3 regions of the Promicromonospora vindobonensis genome follow, and region 2 is predicted to be linked to each of the others. Evidence: riboswitches for the same ligand, from Rfam matches in the RefSeq annotation. Region 2 holds a riboswitch; each other region holds the start of a gene.

The links. A riboswitch is a leader RNA that binds a small molecule or an ion and turns the genes downstream of it on or off. The one in region 2 is predicted to bind S-adenosylmethionine.
Region 1: it holds a riboswitch for S-adenosylmethionine, as region 2 does, so the genes downstream of both, metE (5-methyltetrahydropteroyltriglutamate--homocysteine S-methyltransferase) here and ACFS27_RS11075 (methylenetetrahydrofolate reductase) in region 2, are expected to answer to the same signal.
Region 3: it holds a riboswitch for S-adenosylmethionine, as region 2 does, so the genes downstream of both, ACFS27_RS12245 (aminotransferase class V-fold PLP-dependent enzyme) here and ACFS27_RS11075 (methylenetetrahydrofolate reductase) in region 2, are expected to answer to the same signal.

Annotation. Positions count from the first base shown of each region.
Region 1 is NZ_JBHUOG010000002.1:690,460-697,476, forward strand. It holds gene metE (5-methyltetrahydropteroyltriglutamate--homocysteine S-methyltransferase) at 1-1,812, opposite strand, end outside; SAM riboswitch class I at 1,822-1,924, opposite strand; gene ACFS27_RS16250 (Cmx/CmrA family chloramphenicol efflux MFS transporter) at 2,072-3,235, opposite strand; gene ACFS27_RS16255 (hypothetical protein) at 3,436-3,690, opposite strand; gene ACFS27_RS16260 (ABC transporter ATP-binding protein) at 3,735-4,583, shown strand; gene ACFS27_RS16265 (ABC transporter permease) at 4,580-5,371, shown strand; gene ACFS27_RS16270 (MerR family transcriptional regulator) at 5,418-6,206, shown strand; gene ACFS27_RS16275 (AraC family transcriptional regulator) at 6,221-7,017, opposite strand, start outside.
Region 2 is NZ_JBHUOG010000001.1:2,446,258-2,453,274, forward strand. It holds gene ACFS27_RS11060 (extracellular solute-binding protein) at 1-936, shown strand, start outside; gene ACFS27_RS11065 (carbohydrate ABC transporter permease) at 982-1,857, shown strand; gene ACFS27_RS11070 (carbohydrate ABC transporter permease) at 1,857-2,780, shown strand; SAM riboswitch class I at 2,875-2,990, shown strand; gene ACFS27_RS11075 (methylenetetrahydrofolate reductase) at 2,995-3,939, shown strand; gene ACFS27_RS11080 (Hsp20/alpha crystallin family protein) at 4,097-4,549, shown strand; gene ACFS27_RS11085 (golvesin C-terminal-like domain-containing protein) at 4,736-5,998, shown strand; gene ACFS27_RS11090 (lysophospholipid acyltransferase family protein) at 6,057-6,701, opposite strand; gene ACFS27_RS11095 (glycoside hydrolase family 2 protein) at 6,792-7,017, opposite strand, start outside.
Region 3 is NZ_JBHUOG010000001.1:2,717,910-2,724,926, forward strand. It holds gene ACFS27_RS12220 (O-succinylhomoserine sulfhydrylase) at 1-675, opposite strand, end outside; gene ACFS27_RS12225 (rhodanese-like domain-containing protein) at 672-1,121, opposite strand; gene ACFS27_RS12230 (phosphotransferase enzyme family protein) at 1,357-2,124, shown strand; gene ACFS27_RS12235 (glycosyltransferase) at 2,146-3,360, opposite strand; gene ACFS27_RS12240 (MarR family transcriptional regulator) at 3,357-3,806, opposite strand; SAM riboswitch class IV at 3,943-4,055, shown strand; gene ACFS27_RS12245 (aminotransferase class V-fold PLP-dependent enzyme) at 4,086-5,522, shown strand; gene ACFS27_RS12250 (hypothetical protein) at 5,527-6,123, opposite strand; gene ACFS27_RS12255 (amidase) at 6,266-7,017, opposite strand, start outside.

The DNA of each region.
Region 1 (7,017 bases), on a different contig from region 2:
GCGGACGAACGACCAGGCCAGGATGGTGACGGGGCCGGTGAGCATGCCCTTGACAGGCTTGTCCGTCAGTGACGCAGCGTAGGCGGTCCACTCGACGGTCAGCGGCGCGGGCCGGGACACGTCACCCCACAGGATCGGGGGCCGTACGCAGCGCGAGCCGTACGACTGCACCCAGCCGTGCACCGTGGTCGCGAACCCGTCGAGCTGCTCGGCGAAGTACTGCACCATGTCGTTGCGCTCGGGCTCGCCGTGCACCAGCACGTCGAGGCCCAGCTCCTCCTGGAGCGCGACGGTGCTCGCGATCTCGGCGCGCATCGCGGCCGTGTAGTCGGCGTCGGACAGCTCGCCCCGCACCCAGGCGGCGCGGGTGGTCCGGATCTCGGCGGTCTGCGGGAACGAGCCGATCGTGGTGGTCGGCAGTGGCGGCAGGTTCAGCCTCGCCTGCTGGGCGGCGGCGCGCTCCGCGTACGGCGCGCGCTCCACGTCGTCGGGCGTCAGCGCCGCCGTCCGGTCGCGCACCGCCGGCACGACGACGCCGGTCGCCTGAGCGCGGGACCGGACAGCCGCCGTGGACTCGGCGAGCGCGTCGGCGACCGCCGTCCGGCCGTCCGCCAGGCCGGTGGCCAGCGTGACGACCTCGGCGACCTTCTGGTCGGCGAACGCGAGCCAGGACTTCAGGCCTGCGTCGAGGCGCGGCTCCTCGGCGACGTCGTGCGGCACGTGCAGCAGCGACGTCGAGGTGCCGACGGCGACCGCCCCGGCGCCGAGCGTGGCAAGACCCTCGAGCGTGGCAAGGCGGGCGTCGAGGTCGGCGCGCCAGATGTTATGCCCGTCGATCACTCCCGCGACCAGGGTCTTGGTCTCCAGGCCGGTCACCGGACCGGCAGGGACCGTGCCACGGACCAGGTCGACGGCGATTGCCTCGACATCGGTCCCGGCCAGCAGGGCGAGCCCGTCGCCGGCCTCGCTGCGCAGGTCGCCGTACGGCGCGGTGACCAGGATCGCCGGCCGCTCCGCAAGGCCGTCCGCACGGGACGCGGGGGAGAGGTCCGTCGCGAGCCGTGCGTAGGCCCGGCGGACGGCGTCGGCCACCTCGTCGAAGGGCACGTCGAGCAGGTCGGTGACGAGGGCGGGCTCGTCGAGCTGCACCCAGGGCGCGCCCGCTGCGGCCAGCGCGCGCAGCAGGTCGGCGTACGCGGCGACGACGTCGTCGAGCCGGTCGAGCGGGCGGAACCCGTCGGGTGCATCGTCGGCCGCCTTGCTGAGCAGCAGGAACGTGACCGGTCCGACGAGCACGGGGCGGGTCACGACGGCCTGGCCGCCGTCCGACGGCTGGGCGAGCTCGCTGAACTGGCGCACCACCCGGTCGTCCACGAACCCGATGGGGGTGCCCGGCCCGATCTCCGGGACCAGGTAGTGGTAGTTCGTGTCGAACCACTTGGTCATCTCGAGCGGCGGCTTGTCGCCCTCGCCGCGGGCCAGCGTGAAGTAGCCGTCGAGGGAGAGCGGCCCGTCCGTCGGGACCAGATCCCGGAACCGTTCGGGCACCGCCCCCAGCAGTGCGACGGCGTCGAGCACCTGGTCGTAGTACGAGAACGAGCCGGGGACGGCGGCCGTGCCGGCGTCCAGGCCCAGGTCGACGAGGTGTCGCGCGGTGGCCAGCCGCAGCTCGCCGGCCGTCGTCTCCAGCTCGTCGGTGGTGGTGCGTCCGGCCCACGACGCTTCGACGGCTCGCTTGAGCTCGCGGCGTCGACCGATGCGCGGGTAGCCAAGGATCGTGGCGGGGGACAGGTGCGTGAACTCGACTGCCATGCGTAATCAGCTCCATCGGACCTGGCGTTAGCACCTTGCCCGGCTTCGGCGATCCGGAGGCAGGTTGCTGCGGTGTCGTGGAGCCAGGACTCTCGACCGCTCTGGATGATGAGCCTGGATCGTAAGCATGCCCGCGATGTGGTCGAAAACCCGTCCACGCCTCGGGACGACGCTGGCCCTGGCGAGGACGGCGCTCGATGCCTGACACTAAAAGTGTGCCAGGCGCCGAGCGCTCCCCGGGTGCGCGCGGGTTCGCCGGTCAGCTCGCCGGGACCGCCGTCCGACGTCGGCCTGCCACGCACCCCAGCACCACGGCGACGGCGGCCAGCGCCGCACTGACCACGAGCGGCCCCGCAAGCCCGAGCGGCCCCAGCGCTGCGCCGCCGAGCACCGGCCCGACCAGTGCGCCAAGGTTCAGCGCGACGGTCGAGAACGCCCCGCCCATCGTCGGTGCGCCCTGCGCTGCTGCCATGCTGCGCGCGATCAGCGTGCCGCCTGTGGCGAACGAGAGTGCGCCAAGCACCGGGGCGAGCACCCACGCCGCGGGGGCGCTGTCCGCGAGCGCCGCCCACAGCGTCCACGCCACGACGAGCGCCGGCGTGGCCACCCCGACGACGAGGTGCCCGTGGGCGTCGGCGAGGCGGCCTGCCACCGACAGGCCTGCGAAGGCGCCCAGGCCGAAGAGCGCGAGGACGACCGGCACGAGTGCGGAGTCGAGCCCGGCGCCGTCCGTCACGAGGGGCGCCAGGTAGGTGAACGCGCAGAAGGTCGCGCCGTTCACCACGACCCCGAGCGTGAGGTGGCGCAGCAGGTCGGGGGACCGGAGGGTGCCGATCTCGGCGCGGAGGTCGACCCGGGCGTGCGGCTCGGCCGGACTCGGTCTCGCCGGCGTCAGCACGACGACGGCGACCAGCGCGAGTGCCGACACCCCCGCGATCGCCCACAGCGCCGAGCGCCAGCCCCACAGCTCACCGAGGAGGGCGCCGGCGGGGACCCCGGCGACCAGCGCGAGCGTGGTGCCGCTCAGGATCGCGGCGAGCGCCCGGCCCTGCCTGCCCGCTGGGACGATGGTCGTGACGGTCGACAGCGCCACCGCGAGGAACCCGGCGTTGGCAACGGCGGCCAGGAACCGGGTGCCGAGCAGCACGGCGTACTGGTCGGTGAGCGCGCCGACCAGGTGCGCGGCGACGAAGACCAGCAGGCACGCGGACAGGGTCCAGCGGGGCGGCAGACGGCGGCCGAGCGCTGCCGTCAGCGGTGCGCCGACGACCATGCCGACCGCGAAGCCCGAGGTCAGGTACCCGGCCTGGGCGAGGGTGATGCCGAGGTCGGTAACGATGCCAGGCACGAGCCCGGCGAGGACGAATTCCGACGTGCCTTGCGCGAAGACCGCGACGGCGAGCACGTAGAGCAGGACAGGCATGAGCGGCTCCGAAGGGAGAAAGGGGGACGGGTAGGCCGGAGCGGCACTACGGGGGCCCTTCGGATGCGCACGGACGGCGCCGGCTCAGCGGACCTCGGTCACGGGGAGCGGGCGGGCGAGGTGGTACCTCGGCGGTCTCTACAGGGGCATCTCGGGCTACCGGAGTACCGGCAGCCCGAACCTGGATGCTTCTGGAGACCTCATGCGGCGAAATTACCAGACGCCGGCAGCGGCCGCTGCCACGCGACCTCGTGGTCGAGCTGTCCGGTCGAGCGGAACAGCAGCACCTGGTGGGCATCGGGCAGTGCGGTGGCGAGGGCGCTCGTCGTCGTCCGGGCGAAGCCGAGCTTCTGCCAGAAGCCGCCCGACCGGCGGGAGAACAGCCAGGCCTGTTGCGTCCCGGCGTCGGCCGCCCGGTCCAGGGCGAACCACGCGTCCAGCAGGGGCAGCTCCACCAGGGCTTGACCTTGTCGCAGCGTCAACCCTGCACGCTGCGGTCATGACAACGGCAGAGACCTCACCCCCCGTCCCACCGGCCGGCCCGGCGCACGCGGCGATCGAGATCGTGGGGCTGCGCAAGTCCTTCGGCGACCACCAGGTGCTCGACGGCGTCGACCTGGCCGTTCCCGCAGGCTCCGTCTACGCGCTGCTCGGGCCGAACGGCGCGGGCAAGACCACCCTGGTCAACATCCTGTCCACGCTGCTGACGGCCGACGCGGGCGAGCTGCGCGTCGCGGGCCACGACGTGCGTCGCGAGCCGGCCCGGATCCGGGCGGCGATCGGTGTCACCGGGCAGTTCTCGGCGATCGACCTGTTCCTCACCGGCCGGGAGAACCTGCGGCTCATGGCCGACCTCACGCACCTCGACCGGACCACCGCGGCCCGGGACGTCGCGGGGCTGCTCGAGCGGTTCGACCTGGCCGACGCCGCCGACCGCCGCGCCCTGACCTGGTCCGGCGGGATGCAGCGCAGGCTGGACCTCGCGATGACGCTCGTCACGCGGCCGCGCCTCATCTTCCTCGACGAGCCGACCACCGGGCTCGACCCGCGCAGCCGCCGCGAGGTCTGGCAGGTGGTCCGGGAGCAGGTGGCCGACGGCGTCACCGTGCTCCTGACGACCCAGTACCTGGAGGAGGCGGACGCCCTGGCCGACCTGGTGGGCGTGCTGGACGCCGGAAAGCTCGTCGCCGAGGGAACACCGGCGGAGCTCAAGGCACGGGTCCCCGGCGACAGCACCAACCTGGACGACGTGTTCCTGGCGCTCACCGGCCACGCGCCACGGTCCGCAACCCCCGACACAGGCCCCGACGCAGGCCCCGACACCACCCAGGAGATGACCGCACGATGAGCACCGCCTACGTCGTCCGCGACTCGATGACCATGCTCCGCCGCAACCTGCGGCACCTCAGCCGCTACCCGTCGCTCGCGCTCATGCTGCTCGCCATCCCGATCGTGTTCCTGCTGATGTTCGTGTACGTGTTCGGCGGCACGCTCGGTGCGGGCCTCCCGGTCGACGGCGGCGGTACCCGGGCCGACTACCTCACCTACCTCGTCCCCGGCATCTGGATCATGACCGTGGCCAGCGTGGCGAACGGAACCGCCGTGTCGGTCGCCATCGACCGGACCGGCGGGATGTTCGCCCGGTTCCGGACCATGGACATCGCCAGGGTGTCGGTGCTGACGGGGCACGTGCTCGGCGCGGTGACGCGGACCCTGCTCGCCCTCTCGGTGATGATCGTCTTCGCGCTGCTGCTCGGGTTCCGGTCCGACGCAGGGGTCGCCGGCTGGCTCGGCGCGGCCGGGCTGGTGCTGCTGCTCGCGTTCTCGTTCACGTGGCTGACGGTGGCCATGGGACTGGCCGCCGGCAGCATCGAGACGGCGAGCAACACCCCGCTGGTCCTCATGGTGCTGCCGTTCGTGAGCAGCGGCTTCGTGCCGACGGAGCAGATGCCGGCCGGGCTGCGGCACTTCGCCGAGCACCAGCCGTTCACGCCGGTCATCGAGACGCTCCGGGCGCTGACCGCCGGCACGCCGGTGGGCTCCGAGGGCTGGATCGCCGTCGGCTGGTGCACGGTGATCGGTGTGACGGGGTACCTGTGGGCCCGGCACCTGTTCGCGAAGGTCCCGGTGCGCTAGACCGAGCGGGCGGGGCGCCGGGCAGACGAGGGAGGAGACTTCAGCCATGCTGACAATCGGCCAGCTCGCGTCCTACGCGGGGGTGACGGCGCGCGCCGTACGGCACTATCACGCCGAGGGCCTGCTGCCCGAGCCTGAGCGTGACCACTCCGGCTACCGGCGGTACGGCGCGCAGGCCGTGGTGGAGCTGATCCGGATCAGGGTCCTTGCTGCCGCCGGCGTGCCCCTCGCGCGCGTGCAGGAGCTCCTGCACGCCGACGAGCGGGAGTTCGCGGCGGCCGTCGCCGAGATCGACGCCAGGCTCCGGAAGGAGATCGCGGAACGGGAGCGGCACCGGGAGCGCATCGCGAGGCTCGCCGCCGGAGACAGCCTGGCCCTGCCCCCCGAGGGCGCTGCCTATCTCGACCGGTGGCGTGAGCTCGGCGTTCCCGAGCGGGTCGTGCAGATCGAGCGGGACAGCTGGATCCTCACCCTCGCCGTGCTGTCGCCGGAAGAGGTGGCCGAGGCGATGGCGCAGAAGGGCCGCCTGCTCGACGACCCGGAGTTCGTCGACCTCCTCCGGTCGATCAGCGCGGCGGTCGACTGGGCGCCCGACGACGCGAGGCTGGCCGGTCTGGCCGACAAGGTGGCGGCGCTGCTCGATCTGCACGCCGACTGGGCCAACGGCTCGGCGGCCGACTCGTCGAGCGGGACGGTGCGCCGGGCGGAGGCAGGGATCGTCGAGCTGTTCGACTCGCTCGCCCTCGACTCCATCCCCGCGGGCCGCCGCCTGGAGGCGCTCCTCGTGGAACGCGGGTGGTCGGGCTGGACCGAGCAGCAGCGGATCGTGTCTTAGGCGGGGCGGTCCGCTCAGTCTCGCGGGTCGGCGTGGCCGGACGGGACGGCCTCGGTCAGCCGTGTCCGGTCGCGTCCCGGTGGTGCTCCGAAGAACCGGCGGTACTCCCGGTTGAACTGGGCGGCACTCTCGTAGCCGACGGCGAACGCGGTCTGCGTGACGCTGGAGTCCTGCGACGCGAGGATCTGCCGCGCCGTGACCAGCCGGAGCTGCTTCTGGAACTGGAGCGGGCTCGATCCGGTGACCGCGCGGAACGTGCGGTGGAACGCGGAGGCGCTCAGGCCGGCGCGCCGGGCGAGATCCTCGACCCGGAGCGGCTCGGCGGTGTTGTCACGGATCCACTGCACCACCTGGTTGACGCGGTTGAGTTTGCTGTCGGCCAGGCCGAGCTGCCGCACCGTGTCGCCCTGAGGGCCGGTGATCAGCAGCCACAGGATCTCCCGCTGCAGCATCGGCCCGAGCACGGCCAGGTCGCGCGGCCTGCCCAGCAGGCGGACGAGCCGCCCGACGGCGTCCAGCAGCTCGGCGGGCGCCCTGCTGGTCGCCAGCGCCGGCACGTCGGGCCCGCCTCGCCCTGGCCCTGGCCCTGACGCGCCCGCCGACAGCAGCAGCTCGGCGATCGCCGGTCCCGTCAGCGCCATGCCGAAGCCCAGGGCGGGGGCCGCCTCGCTCGCCTCGGTGAACTGTCCGATGACCGGCAGGTCGATGGACGTGACCAGGTACTCGCCGGGCCCGTAGTCGACGGTCTGGTTGCCGAGCCGCAGCTGCTTGGCGCCCTGGGCGATCAGCGCGAAGACGGTGCCGGTCGTCG
Region 2 (7,017 bases):
GCCGGATTCGCCGAGGACGAGCTGCTGTACCCGGTCGAGGAGATCACCTCGGAGGAGACCTACGCGGACTTCCAGCCGACGTTCCTGGAGAACGCCCAGGTCGACGGGACCACGTACGGCCTGCCGTGGATCGCGTCGTCCCGTGCGCTGTTCGTCAACGACGCGCTCCTCGAGGAGGCGGGTGCCGAGGTGCCTGCCACCTGGGACGAGCTGCTCGAGTCGGCGAAGAAGGTCTCCGAGCTCGGCGGCGGCGTGGCCGGCTACGGCATGCCGCTCGGTTCGGAGGAGGCGCAGGCCGAGGCCGGCGTGTGGCTCTGGGGCGGCGGCGGCACGTTCGGCGACGCCGACGCGATCACCATCGACACCCCGGAGAACCTCGAGGGCGCCGAGTTCATCAAGAAGATGATCGACGATGGTGCCACGCAGGCCGACGCCGGTGCGTCCGACCGCAGCCCGCTCTTCGACATCTTCGTCCAGGGCAAGATCGGCATGCAGGTGGGCCTGCCGCCGAGCGTCGGCCAGATCGAGTCCGACAACCCGGAGCTCGAGTACTCGATCCACCCGATCCCCACCAAGGACGGCGGCCCGTTCACGCTCGGCGTGGCGGACCACCTCATGGCCTTCGAGAACGACGGCGACAAGCAGGAGGCCATCACCGCCTTCTTCGACTACCTGTACTCCGCGGACGTCTACGTCCCGTGGGTCGAGGCCGAGGGCTTCCTGCCCACCACCCTGTCGGGCTCGGACGAGCTGGGCGACGACGAGGCGCTCGCCCCGTTCCTCGAGACCCTGCCGGACGCGCAGTTCTACCCGAGCACCAACCCCGACTGGACAGCAGCGGACTCGGCGTTCAAGGCGCTGTTCGGACAGCTCGACGGCAAGAAGTCGGCCAAGGACGTCCTCGCCGAGATCCAGGCCCAGGTCGACGAGGGCTGATGTCCGCCGTACACGCAACGCTGAACTGAAAGCACGGGGAGCCTCGTGAAGGACCTGTTGAAGGCCCTGCCGTGGATCGGGCCCGCGGTCGCACTCATCGCGGCCGTGGTCCTGTTCCCGGTGGGCGTCATGTTCTGGAACTCGACGCGCGACATCAGCCAGAGTGGGCTGGATGACGGGGGTGTAGGTCTCGCGAACTTCGCGACGGTGATCGGCTTCCAGTACTTCTGGCCGATCCTCGGGCGCACCGTCGTGTGGGTGGTCGGCGTCGTCGGCGCCACCCTTGTCGGGTCGCTCGCGCTCGCCGCGCTGCTGAACAAGTCGTTCCCCGGCCGTCGCCTGGTACGCATGGCGGTCATCGTGCCGTGGGCGTCGAGCGTCGTGATGACGACGATGGTGGTGCACTACGGCCTCGAGCCGTACTTCGGCATCATCAACTCGTTCCTCGTGGACGTCGGCCTCATCGCGTCGCCAGAGGGTTACGGCTGGACCAGGCATCCGGTCACGGCGTTCGCGTGGGCCATGGTGGTGGCGGTGTTCGTGTCGCTGCCGTTCACCACCTACACGATCCTGGCCGGCCTGCAGTCCGTTCCTGGCGAGACCGTCGAGGCGGCGCGCATCGACGGCGCCGGAGGCTTGCGGACGTACTTCAGCGTGGTGCTGCCCCAGCTGCGGGGCGCGGTGTCGGTGGCGGTGCTGATCAACATCATCAACGTGTTCAACTCGCTGCCGATCCTGCGGGTCATGACGGGGTCCATCCCCGGCTACGACGCCGACACGATCATGACCATGATCTTCAAGTATCTGCAGAACCAGCGGCAGATCGACCTCGCCAGTGCACTCTCCGTGATCGCGTTCTTCGTGGTCATCGTCATCGTGGCCGTGTACGTGCGGGTCGTCCGCCCCCTCAAGGAGGTCTGATGACTGCGATCGCCGAATCGGGGACGGCACCACGCCAGGCGGCCCGTCCGCCGTCGGACAACCGGCGGCGGGTGCGGAAGTACACCGCGGACCAGGTGCCCATCGGGTCCGTCCTGCTCCGCATGTTCACCGGGCTCGTGGTGCTGGTGGTGTTCCTGCTCCCGTACCTGATCATGTTCTTCGGCTCGGTGAAGACGAAGGCGGAGATCAGGTCGGTGGACCCGACGTACTTCCCCACGGAGTGGCACTGGGAGAACTACGTCACGATGTGGTCGACGCCCGAGACCCCGCTGGCGCAGAACGTCATCTCCACCCTCGTCATCTCGCTGTGTGCCACGCTGCTCGTGCTCGTGGTGGCGCTGCCCGCCGCGTACTACACGGCGCGGTTCCGGTTCCGGGGGCGGTTCGTCTTCCTGTTCCTCGTGATCGTCACCCAGATGATCCAGCCGGCGGTGCTCACGTCGGGCCTGTTCCGCGAGTTCATCGCCATCGGGATCCTCGACACATGGGCGGCCATGATCCTGGTCAACGCCGCGTTCAACCTCTCGTTCGCCGTCTGGATCATGCACAGCTTCTTCGCCGCGATCCCGAAGGAGGTCGACGAGGCGGCACAGATCGACGGCGCGGGCACCTTCACCGTCCTGACGAAGATCAACCTGCCGCTCGTCTGGCCGGGGATCGTGACGGCCGTGATCTTCACGTTCGTCGCGTCCTGGAACGAGTTCGCCGCCTCGCTGGTGCTGCTCACGACGCCGGGCAACCAGCCGCTGTCGGTGGCGCTCACCAAGTTCGTCGGTCAGTACGAGACGTCGTGGCACTACGTGTTCGGGGTGTCGATCGTGGCGATCGTCCCGGTGATCATCCTGTTCATGGCCATCGAGAAGCGGCTGGTGGGCGGCCTCGTGGCGGGGTCGGTGAAGTAGTCAGGAGCGTGCTTCGGCTGCACGGTGGACCAGGCCGTCTCGACCGCCGGACGAATTCCGTCCCAGTGCTGGACAATCGCTTAGCATGGTGGCGATCCCATCCAGAGCGGTCGAGAGTCCTGGCTCCCTGACACCGCAGCAACCTGCAGACTTCCTGCCCCGCAGCCGTGGCGCGTGGACGTAAGGTGCTCACGCCAGGTTCGATGGAGCAACCATGGTTGTCGAGGCCTATCCGCACCGCCCCACAGTGTCGTTCGAGCTGATGCCACCGCGTCGGCCAGAGGCCGCGCCCAACTTCTGGGAGACGGCACAGCGGCTCGTGGCGGCACGGCCCGACTTCGTCTCCGTCACCTACGGCGCTGCCGGGGGCGACCGGGCGACGTCCCGCGAGGTCCTCGCCACGCTGCTCCGCGGCACGCCGGTGCTGCCGGTGGCCCATCTGACCTGCGTGGGTGCGTCGCGTGAGGACGTGTCCGAGGTGATCGACGAGTTCCTCGAGGCAGGCGTGCGGTCCTTCCTCGCTCTGCGGGGCGACCCGCCGCGCGACGAGCCGAACTGGCGTCCGTCGCCGGACGGCGTGAGCTCCAGCGTCGACCTGGTCCGGCTGCTCACGCAGGTGGACCAGCGCCGTGTCGCCGCCGACGCCAGCGCCGCCCTGCGGGCCGCCACCCGCCCGCTCACCATCGCAGTTGCAACGTTCCCGGACGGCAACGCCGGGGCCGGCACGACGCGCGACCAGGAGGTGCGGCGGCTGCTGGAGAAGCAGGAGGCCGGTGCGAGCTTCGCGATCACCCAGTTCTTCTACCGGGCCGAGTCCTACACAGGGTTCGTCGAGGCGGCGCGTTCGGCGGGCGTGACCATCCCGATCCTCGCCGGGATCCTGCCCACCACGGAGGCCCGCCGGCTACGCCGCGTCGAGGAGCTGACGGGCGTGGTCGCGCCGGCAGACCTGCTGCGGGACCTCGACGGGCTCACGGCTCCCGACGGCGCCGTCGACCCCGAGGCGCAGCACGAGCACGGCATCCAGTACTCGGCGGCGCTCGCCCGCGAGGTGCTCGACGCCGGAGCGCCGGGCGTACACGTGTACACGTTCAACAAGCACCGGCCGGCGCTCGACCTCCTCGAACGCGTGGGCCTGACGGGCCGTGCCGCAGCCTGACCCGCCGTTCGCCGGGAGTGATCAACTGCTCTCACACTTGGCACTCTCGGGGTGAGAGTGCCAAAATTATGGCGTAGCCGGACGGCGGCCGGACCCGCCGTCGAGCGCTGCGGCCCTGGAGGGGCCAGGGCCGCATCGTCGTAGGAGGTGATGCGCGATGGCTACCTACTGGGACCCGTTCCGGGAGATGGACAGGCTGTTCAGCACGTTCGCCGGCAACGCACGCCAGTCGGGCGGCATGCCGATGGACCTGTTCCGCACGGGTGACCACTACGTCCTGTCGATGGACCTGCCCGGTGTCGACCCCGGCACCATCGACGTGTCGGTCGAGGACCGGACGCTCACCGTCCGCGCCGAGCGCACGCAACGGTCAGACGCCGACGCCCAGTGGCTGGTCCGCGAGCGGCCCGCGGGGACGTTCGCACGGCAGCTCACGGTGGGCCGCGGGCTCGCTCTCGACAGCATCTCGGCCTCGTACGCCGACGGCGTGCTGTCGCTGACCATCCCGGTCAGCGAGGAGGCGAAGCCGCGCCGGGTCGAGGTGGCACACACCGCCGGTGCGACCCCGATCGGCCAGGATGCGGAGAGCCAGCAGACCATCGAGTCCTGACCCCTGTGGGCGACGCCCGCACCTGTCGGACCCACGGGCCGCTCGTCCGGCCCGTGGGTCCGACGTGTGTCTCCCCATCGCATGGCGGACATGCCCCAGATGTGATGTACCGGGCGGTGGCCGTCGGGCCGGATACTCCACATGACCTGGATCGACCCCAGCGTGATCAGATCGTGGAGGACACCCGTGCACACACACGACCACTCGCACGAACACGGCTCGACCGACCAGACCTCGCCAGACCCGGCCTTGCGCGACAAGAGCGCGCTCGGCCGGCGTGACCTGCTGCGCAGCGCCGTCGTCCTCGGCATCGGCGCCGCGGGTGCGACGATCGCGTCGCCGGCCGGCGCGATGCCGGCCGGCGCGGCAGCGACGGGCGCGACACCGGCAGGTGCCGCCTCGGCGCGAGCCGGGGACGCCCCGCCGTCGCTCGCACCTGACCCCGAGGCTCCTGCCGACGCGCCCAGGGGCGCGCTGGCCGGCGTGGAGGTCGCAGCGCCGACGATCGCGAGCTGCGCCACCTGGGGTGCAGCGGCCGCCCGGGGCACCATCGACACGGTCTCGACCAACCCGAACAAGATCCTGATCCACCACACGGCGTCGGCGAACGTCACCGACTACTCGCGGGCCGCCGGGTACCAGATCGCCCGCGACATCCAGCAGTGGCACTTCGCCAACGGCTGGGTGGACACCGGCCAGCACCTCACGCTGAGCCGCGGCGGGTATGTCATGGAGGGCAGGCACGGCTCGCTGTCCCGGCTGCAGAACGGCAGCGGCACGGTGGTGGGCGCACACGCTCCCGGCCAGAACAGCCAGGCCATCGGCATCGAGAGCCAAGGCACCTACACGAGCGCGACGCCGCCCGCCCAGCTCTGGAGCCGCCTCGTCGAGCTGTGCGCCTACATCTGCGACCAGTACGGGATCGCGCCGACGCAGATCTACGGGCACCGGGACTACACCGCGACGGCCTGTCCCGGTGACGTCCTGTACTCGATGCTGCCGCAGCTACGGTCGGAGGTGGCCGCGGCCCTGGCGGGGTCGAGCTGGTCCGTCATCGTCGACAACACGTCGTCGGGCTTCTCGGCGGGCTCGTCGTGGCAGACGTCGTCGTTCTCCGCAGAGCGGTACGGCGCCAGCTACCGCTACGCGACGCCGGCGGAGGTGAGCGACCTCGCCACGTTCTCGGCCACCATCCCGTCGAGCGGCTCGTACCGGGTGGAAGCCTGGTTCCCCGGGATCAGCGGCTACAACACGTCCACGCCGTTCATCGTCTACACCGGGACGGGTTCGTCGACGATTCGCCTGGACCAGTCCACCGGCGGAGGCGCCTGGCTGTCGCTCGGCACCTACGCCATGACGGCGGGCACGCGCACGGTCGTGGCGGTCAGCCGCTGGACCCAGGGCACCGCCTATGTCGTGGCGGACGCGATCCGCCTGACCCGCCTCTGAGCCCACGTGTCGGACGTCCGGGCCGTCCGGGTACCCGGACGTCCGACACGTCAGTGGGTCAGCTGTCGGCGCGCTCCTGGCCGCTCATGGCCTGGATGGACTGCATGACCTGCTCGGTCAGCTCGCGCCGGGCCTGGGCAGGCTTGGTGCCTGCCGCGATCTGGCGTGACGGGTCGATCGGGACGCCGAAGTGCAGCTCGACCCGGGCGAACCGCGGCATCTTGCCGATGGGCTTCACCTTGTCCGTCCCGAGCAGCGCCACGGGGACCACCGGGGCCTTGCCGGTCAGTGCCAGCCAGGCGACGCCGGTGTGGCCCTTGTGGAGCTTGCCGTCGCGCGAGCGAGTGCCCTCGGGGTAGATGCCGAACGCGCCGCCGCGCTGCAGCACCGCCAGTGCGTCCTCGAGGGAACGCTGTCCGGCACGCGGGTCGTCCCGCTGTACCGGGATGTCGCCCATCTTGGTGAAGAACCAGCGGGAGAGGCGTCCCTTGATCCCCTTGCCCGTCCAGTACTCGGCCTTGGCCAGGAACGCGACGTGCCGCGGCGCCATGATCGGGATGAGCAGCGAGTCGATGAACGACAGGTGGTTGCTCGCCAGGATCACGGCGCCGCGCTTCGGGATGTTCTGCAGGCCAGTGACGCGCGGGCGCAGAAGCACGAGCACGAGGATCGAGAGGATGAGCTTGAGGAACCGGTACGTCACCGGCCTATTGTGCACCCCTCAAGCGACCCTGTGGACGGGGCGATATGTGGTGAAAAAGACTAAAGAGACCTACAAAACCCCGTCCACCGGTCACGAGGGCCGGCCCTCCGCACCCTCGTCGCCGTCGGCCACCTCGATGGCCGCGACCTGGACCTGGACCTCCCGGATGCGTGCGACGTCGAGCTTCTCGCTGCGGTCGAAGCGGTAGACGCCGTTCTCCTCCTGGAACACGTCGGTGAGCTGCGTGTAGCAGTAGCCGAACATGCGCGGGTCGGTGAGCAGCGCGTCCGTCAGCCCGCGGAACCGGGTGTGGAAC
Region 3 (7,017 bases), 270 kb from region 2:
CGCGGAGTAGACGACGACGTCGGCGCCCAGCTCCAGCGGCTTCTGCAGCAGCGGGGTGGCGAACACGTTGTCGAGCACCACGGTCGCCCCGGCGGCGTGCGCGAGGTCGGCGACGCCGCGCACGTCCACGATGTCCTGCATCGGGTTGGACGGCGTCTCGAAGAAGACGACGTCCGCCGGGGTCGCGAGCGCCTCCTCCCACTGGGACAGCACGTGCCCGTCCACGTAGTCGGTGCGCACCCCCCACTTGGCGAGGATGTCCTGGAAGATCACCATGCTGGACCCGAACAGGGCCCGGGCGGCCACGATCCGCGACCCTGAGCTGACGAGCGCTGCCAGTGCGGTGAACACGGCCGACATGCCGGTCGCCGTCGCGTAGCAGGCCTCGGCACCCTCCAGGAGGCGGATCCGCTCCTCGAACGTGTGGACGGTCGGATTGCCGTAGCGCGAGTAGACGAACCGGTCGATGTCGCCGGTGAACGCCGCCTCCGCCTCCGCCGCCGTGTCGTAGACATAGCCCTGCGTCAGGAACAGCGCCTCGCTGGTCTCGTTGAAGTCGCTGCGCTGGTGCCCTCCGCGCACGGCAAGGGTCGCCGGGCGGACGCCGCGGGGCAGTGGCTTGCGGCCGGACCCACCAGGGGTCGCGTCGGGCGGGAAGGCTCCGGTGACGGTCACTCTGCACCCTCCGTCCAGGGCAGGCCGGCGACCTTCCAGCCCTGCTGGTCGCGGACGCCGTCGACTCCGGGAGCGCCCTCGAAGCCCTCCAGCACGTTGTACGACGGCGCGATGCCCGCCGCGGTGGCGAGCCGGGCGGCGCCGATGGAGCGTTGGCCGGAGCGACACAGGAAGATGACGGGGCCTGCGGTCACCCCTGCCGCCCTGAGCTCCTCCAGGAACCGGGTGTTGGGGCGGCCGCCTGCGTGCACCCACTCGCTGAACAGCGGCTGTCTGCCGAGCGTCGCGGTGTCGGGGACGCCGGTCGCGCGCCACTCGCCCTCGGTGCGGACGTCCACGAGCGTGGCGGCCGGGTCGGCGGCGAGCAGGTCCCAGGCCTGCTGGGGCGTGATGTCGCCGGCGTAACCCTCGGCGGTGCGGGCTTCGATGTGCGCGGGGACGCTCATGTGCTCCTCCATCGGTCGTGGCGGTAGCACCCTCGTCCGTCCTCGCCCTGCCAGGTTGGCAGCGGCGGGGGCGCTGGGTTGCTGCGGCTTCGTCGTGCCACGTCACTCGGCCGCTCGGGATGGTCGTTCGTGATCGTACGACACGACGTCCGATGGGTGGGATGCCGTCTCGCTCGCTGGTCGGAGCTAGGGTCTCGGGATGGACATGCCTGTGGACAAGTCTGTGGATAAAGCTGTGGACAATGCTGTGGACGAGCAGGAGCTGACGGGCGGCAACACCACCGGCGTCGTGCGGATCGGGAACACGGTGCATCGCGAGGCCGGTCCCTGGACGCCGACCGTCCAGCGCCTGCTCGCCCATGTGCGGGCCAGGGGCCTGACCGAGGTCCCCGAGCCCCTCGGCCTCGATGGGCAGGGCAGGGAGATCGTCTCGTACCTCCAGGGAGATGTGCCCGGCTGGCCCGCCCCGGCCTGGCTCTGGTCACCGGAGGTCCTGGGGGAGGCTGGGCGTCTCCTGCGGCGGTTCCACGACGCCACCGCGGGATTCACCCCGTCGGACGCCCGGTGGCGTCTCCCCGCGACCGAGCCGGCCGAGGTGATCTGCCACAACGACGCGGCGCCTTACAACATGGTCTTCCGCGCAGGCAGGCTCGCGGGCCTCATCGACCTCGACACCGCTTCGCCGGGCCCTCGGGTCAGGGACCTGGCCTACCTCGCGTACCGGATCGCGCCGCTGTCGGGCGACGCGTTCGCCGGGGTCGGCTACGACGTCGGGCACCTGGATCCGATGGCGCGCCTCGACGCGCTGACCTCCGCGTACGGGTACGCGTTCTCGCGCGCCGAGGTGCTGGGCGCGATGGTCGGCAAGCTGCACGACCTGGCCGGCTGGACCGAGGTGCGCGCCGACGACGGCGGCCCGGCCGAGCTGCGCGAGCACGTCGCCCTCTACCGCGCGGACGCACAGCGGATCGCCGCGCTCGTCGAGGCCGCCGAGCAGCCCTGACCAGGTTGCCCGGACCGCAGGTCAGGCCCCGGCGACCCGTTCGATCCGCGCGACCGCGGCGGCGGCACCGTCCTCTGCGCTCACCAGGGCGGCCAGCTCCCGTGCCGCGTCCGCCCTGGTCGCCGCGTCGTCGATCGCCGCAGCCAGCCGGTCGGCGGTGAGCCTGCCGGTCAGCGGAGCCGCGGCGATCCCGAGCTCGTGCACGCGGCGCGCCCAGAACGGCTGGTCGCCGAGGAACGGCCTGACCACCTGCGGCACCCCGGCCCGGACGGCCGCTGCCACGGTGCCGACACCGCCGTGGTGCACGGCGACGGCCGTGCGGGGCAGCAAGAGGCCGTGCGGGGCCTGGTCGAGCACGTGGACGGTCTCCGGTACGCGCGTGGGGCGGAGCGCACCCCAGCCCGTCGCAAGGACCGCGCGCCGTCCCGAGGCGTGCAGTCCGTCGAGCACTGCTCGGGTGAAGGCTTCCGGGTCCTTGGCGAGCATGCTGCCGAACCCGACGTACACGGGCGGATCGCCGGCATCGAGGAACTGGTCGAGGGCCGCTGGCAGAGCCCGGCCCTCGTCCGGCGGCAGGCTCCAGAAGCCGATGGGTGCGAGCTCGGCCGGCCAGTCGTCGGGCGCGGGCAGCAGGTGCGGGCTCCACGCGTGCAGGACACCGTCGTGGGCCACGCGCTCGGTGAGCCCCGGCGTCGGGCCGGACAGGCCGAGGGTCTCGGACCGCCAGGACCGGACCAGACGCCGGTACGGCGCTTCGACGGCCCCGGCCAACCGCCAGCTCGCCCGGTTGAGGAACCGTGGCGGCCGGACCGGGCTGAGCGGGGACGGGAACCGCGCCGTCGGGCTGAACAGCGGGACGGGCAGCGCGGCGACCGACGGCACGCCGAGCAGGTCCGCGAGGTGGGGCGCCCCCAGCGACTTGGGCGCGTAGACCACGACGTCGGCGTCGCTGTCCCGCAGGGTGGCCAGGTCGTCGAGCCAGCGGCGGAGCAGCGGCAGCGCCGACCGGGCCGCGGTGATCGATGCCCGTGCGCCCTTCCCCGCGACCTCCTCCTGCAGGGCGAAGATGCCGTCGTCGAGCGGCGCTACCGGGAGCCCGCTGGCCGCTGCGTCCTCGGTCAGGCGGCGTGGCGCGGCCAGCAGGGGCTCGTGGCCCGACCGGGCGAGCTCCACGGCGAGCGCAGCGAACGGCTCGACGTCGCCCCGGCTGCCCATCGTGACCAGGAGAACCCTCATCGCGAGGCCTCCCACTCGTCCAGGAGCGCGGGGAACCGGTCCGCCATGAAGGCGTACATGTCACGCATGTTCTCCAGGCGCCTGCGCCGCCGCGGGTCGTCGCCCACTGCGGCGAGGCCGCGCGCTGCGAGCTGCTGGAAGGCGTCGAACTCGGCCATCTTGGCGCGGAACGCCCTGCCGAAGACGTCCTCCGTGAGCCGGTACCGGTCGCGTCGCTCGCCCCGACGCCGGAATCGCTCGACCATGCCTGCCTGGTCGAGCTGGCGCAGTGCCACGCTCATGCTGCTCTTGGCGACGGCGAGCCGTTCGCACAGTTCCGGTGCGTCGGCGCCGTCGTCGTCGTCTGACGCGAGCAGGTGCCCGATGACGCGGCCGGCGGTGCGGCTCAGGCCGAGCCGCTCGTAGAACAGCCCTGCTTCCTCGGTGAAGTCCTCGACGGCGCTCATGCGAACAGGCTATCGCATTGTTCGGTTCGTTCCGAACGTTTGGAACATTTGTGGGGCCCACCGGTGATCAGATGGTGGGACCAGTATTTGAGACGCGCGTTGACAGGGTTTGTGCCACAGCCCAGGATGGCGCCCAGGTCATGAGCGCCAGCGTCAAGCCCCGGCTCGCTGGCCGGCAACCCTCCTCCGCGGCGGGGTGCCCCGGGTGACGACCTGGCTGCGCGCACCCGCGCGCGGCAAGCGCGGGGGAACCTCCCCCAGGACGTGCTGGAGGACGCCATGTCTGCAACCACCACCCTTACCGCCACCGCCCGCACTGACGAGGTCACGGTGGCCGGCCTGGCCCCGCTGCGCCCCGTGGTCGGCGGTGGGACGTTCGTGCCGCTCGTGGACGGGACCAGGGTCTCCTACGCCAACCTCGACGTGGCCGCATCAGCCCCTGCGCTGCAGGCCGTGGCGGACCGGGTCACCCAGGTGCTCCCCCTGTACGCGAGCGTCCACCGCGGCGCGGGCTACCTCTCCCAGGTCAGCACCGCGCTCTACGAGACGGCGCGGCGCACCATCGGGGCCTTCGTCGGTGCCAGGGAGGACGACCTGACGATCGTCACCCGCAACACCACCGACTCGCTGAACCTCCTCGCCGGCTGCGTCCCCGCGCAGCCCGACGGCGAGCCCGGCCGGGTGCTGGTGCTCGACGTCGAGCATCACGCCAACCTGCTGCCGTGGCAGCGCGGCACGGACGCGACCGTGCTGACCGGCGGCGCAACGGTTGCCGAGACGCTCGCCCAGATCCGCGAGGAGCTGGCGGCCGCCGCCGCGCACCGGCAGTTCGCGCTCCTCGCCCTCACCGGCGCCTCCAACGTGACGGGGGAGTCGCTCCCCGTCGACGAGATCGTCGCCGTCGCCCACGAGTTCGGCGTCCGCGTGGTGCTCGACGGCGCCCAGCTCGTACCGCACCGGCGCATCTCCCTCGAGTCGACGGGCGTCGACTACCTCGCCTTCTCCGGGCACAAGACGTATGCCCCGTTCGGCGCGGGCGTGCTGGTGGGCCGTCGCGACTGGCTCGACGCAGGCACGCCCTACCTCGCGGGCGGCGGCGCCGTGCGGCGGGTGCGCGTCGCAGGCACCGACTGGCACGAGGGGCCCGCCCGCCACGAGGCCGGCTCGCCCAACGTGATCGGCGCCGTGGCGCTCGCCGCGGCGTGCGAGGAGCTCGCGGCGCTCGACGCCGCCGACGTCGTGGCGCACGAGAACGCGCTCCGGCGTCGGCTCGTGTCCGGGCTCGAGGCGATCGAGCGCGTCGAGGTGGTGCGGGTGTGGGCGGACGCCGTCGACCCCGTGGGCGTCGTGACCTTCACCGTGGCGGGCTACGACCCCGGTCTCGTGGCCGCGTACCTGTCCGCGGAGCACGGGATCGGTGTGCGCGACGGCCGCTTCTGCGCGCACCCGCTGCTCGGCCGCCTCGGGTTCGACGCCGGAGCGGTGCGCGCCTCGGTCGGCGTCGGCACCGCCGGTGAGGAGGTCGAGCGGCTCGTCGCCGCCGTCGGCCGCCTGGTGGCGGACGGCCCGCAGGCGGGATACGACGTCGTCGACGGGCTCTGGGTGGTGACGGACGACCCGCGCCCCGTCCCGGAGGGCTCCGGCCTCGCGGGGCTCCTGGCGACCGCGGCCCTGGGCTTCGACGAGGACTTCGGCTGCCTTCCGGACGAGGACTGACCCGTCACAGCGCGAGCGTCACGCAGATACCGCCCAGCGTCAGGTCGAGCCCGATGCACCACAGGGCCAGCGAGCGGTTGACCACGATGTCGCGGCGGTAGTGCACGAGGTCCCATCCCGCGTGTGCGGCCAGGGCGAGGCCGGCCAGGGCGAGGCCCACGCGGGGCTCCAGGTACAGCGCGACGGCCGCGACACCGAAGTAGCCGACCATCGCGGCGGCCTGAGGCCAGGTGGACCGCTTGCCGCGGGCCAGTCCCAGGCCGGCCAGCACGACGCCGACGAGGGCGAACCCGATCCAGCGCGGCGTGTCGACGAGCTCGGACACGACCGGGATCGCGGACGCCAGGAGGGCCAGGAGCCATCCCGTCCAGCGGATGCCGGTCGCCGCGGCGGCCAGGTAGCAGAGCGCGGCGACACCGACCGCCGTCGTCGGGTCCTCGGCGACGGCGTCGCGCCACGTCCCGCCGGTGGCCGCCGTGGCGCCGACCAGGAGCCCGAAACCCGTGAGGGCTCCGAGCACGATCCAGGCCGCGTTGGTGGGCCAGGTGCCGGTCCACCGGCTCGGCCGGGCTGGAGCTGCCGTCTCGAACACCTCGGTCATCGTCCCGCTCCTCTCGCCTCGTGATTCCGTACCCCCGAAGGGTATAAAACCACGGGCCCCAGGGACGTTCCGTGACTTTCGGCCCTGGCCGAACGAGGTGCCAGATCCTCGGGTCGCCCGCGTGCCCCGAGGGTCCGGCACGTCAGAGGGGGAAGGCGCGCCGACGCGGCAGAGCAGCCTCCAGCTGGGCCGCGAGGGCCAGCAGGGTGAGCTCCCCGCCCGGCCTGCCGATGATCTGCACGCCCATCGGCAGCCCGGCGGGGGCGTCCGCGGTCGGCTCGGTCCAGTGGGTCGGCACGGTGATCGCAGGCAGTCCCGCGACGTTGAGCATCGAGGTGAACGGCGTGTACTGGCACTGCTGCTCGAAGTTCCGCTCAGGGTCGTCGGCGTCGTACCAGCCGATGGGCCGGGGGGTGAGCGCGAGCGCCGGCGTCACGACCGCGTCGTACACGCTGACCTGGGCGACGAGCGAGCGCTCGTAGCCGTTGAGCGTGCGGACCGCCTCGGCGAGCTGCCGCGCGGGCACGGCGCGGCCCGACCGGATCAGCCACTGGGTCAGCGGCTCCAGCTTGCCGAGCGTCTCGGGGTCGTCGATCGGTACCGCCGACGCGCCGCCCATCCACAGGGTCCGGAACGCCGGTGCGTACTCGGGCGCAGCGGCCAGCTCCATCTCGTCCATCGAGTGCCCCAGCCCGGCCAGCGCCCGTACCCCCACGTCGAGCCCGGCCCTGGCTTCCGGCGACACGGTGATGGCGTAGAACTCGTCCCACGCCGACATGGTGGTCACCCCGATTCGCGCCGTGCCGCCGTCCGGCCCGCGCTCGCCCGTCCGCCGGTCGGGCAGCGTGGCGCTCTGTGCTGCCGCCAGGTAGGCGCCCGCCGCGTAGGACGGCG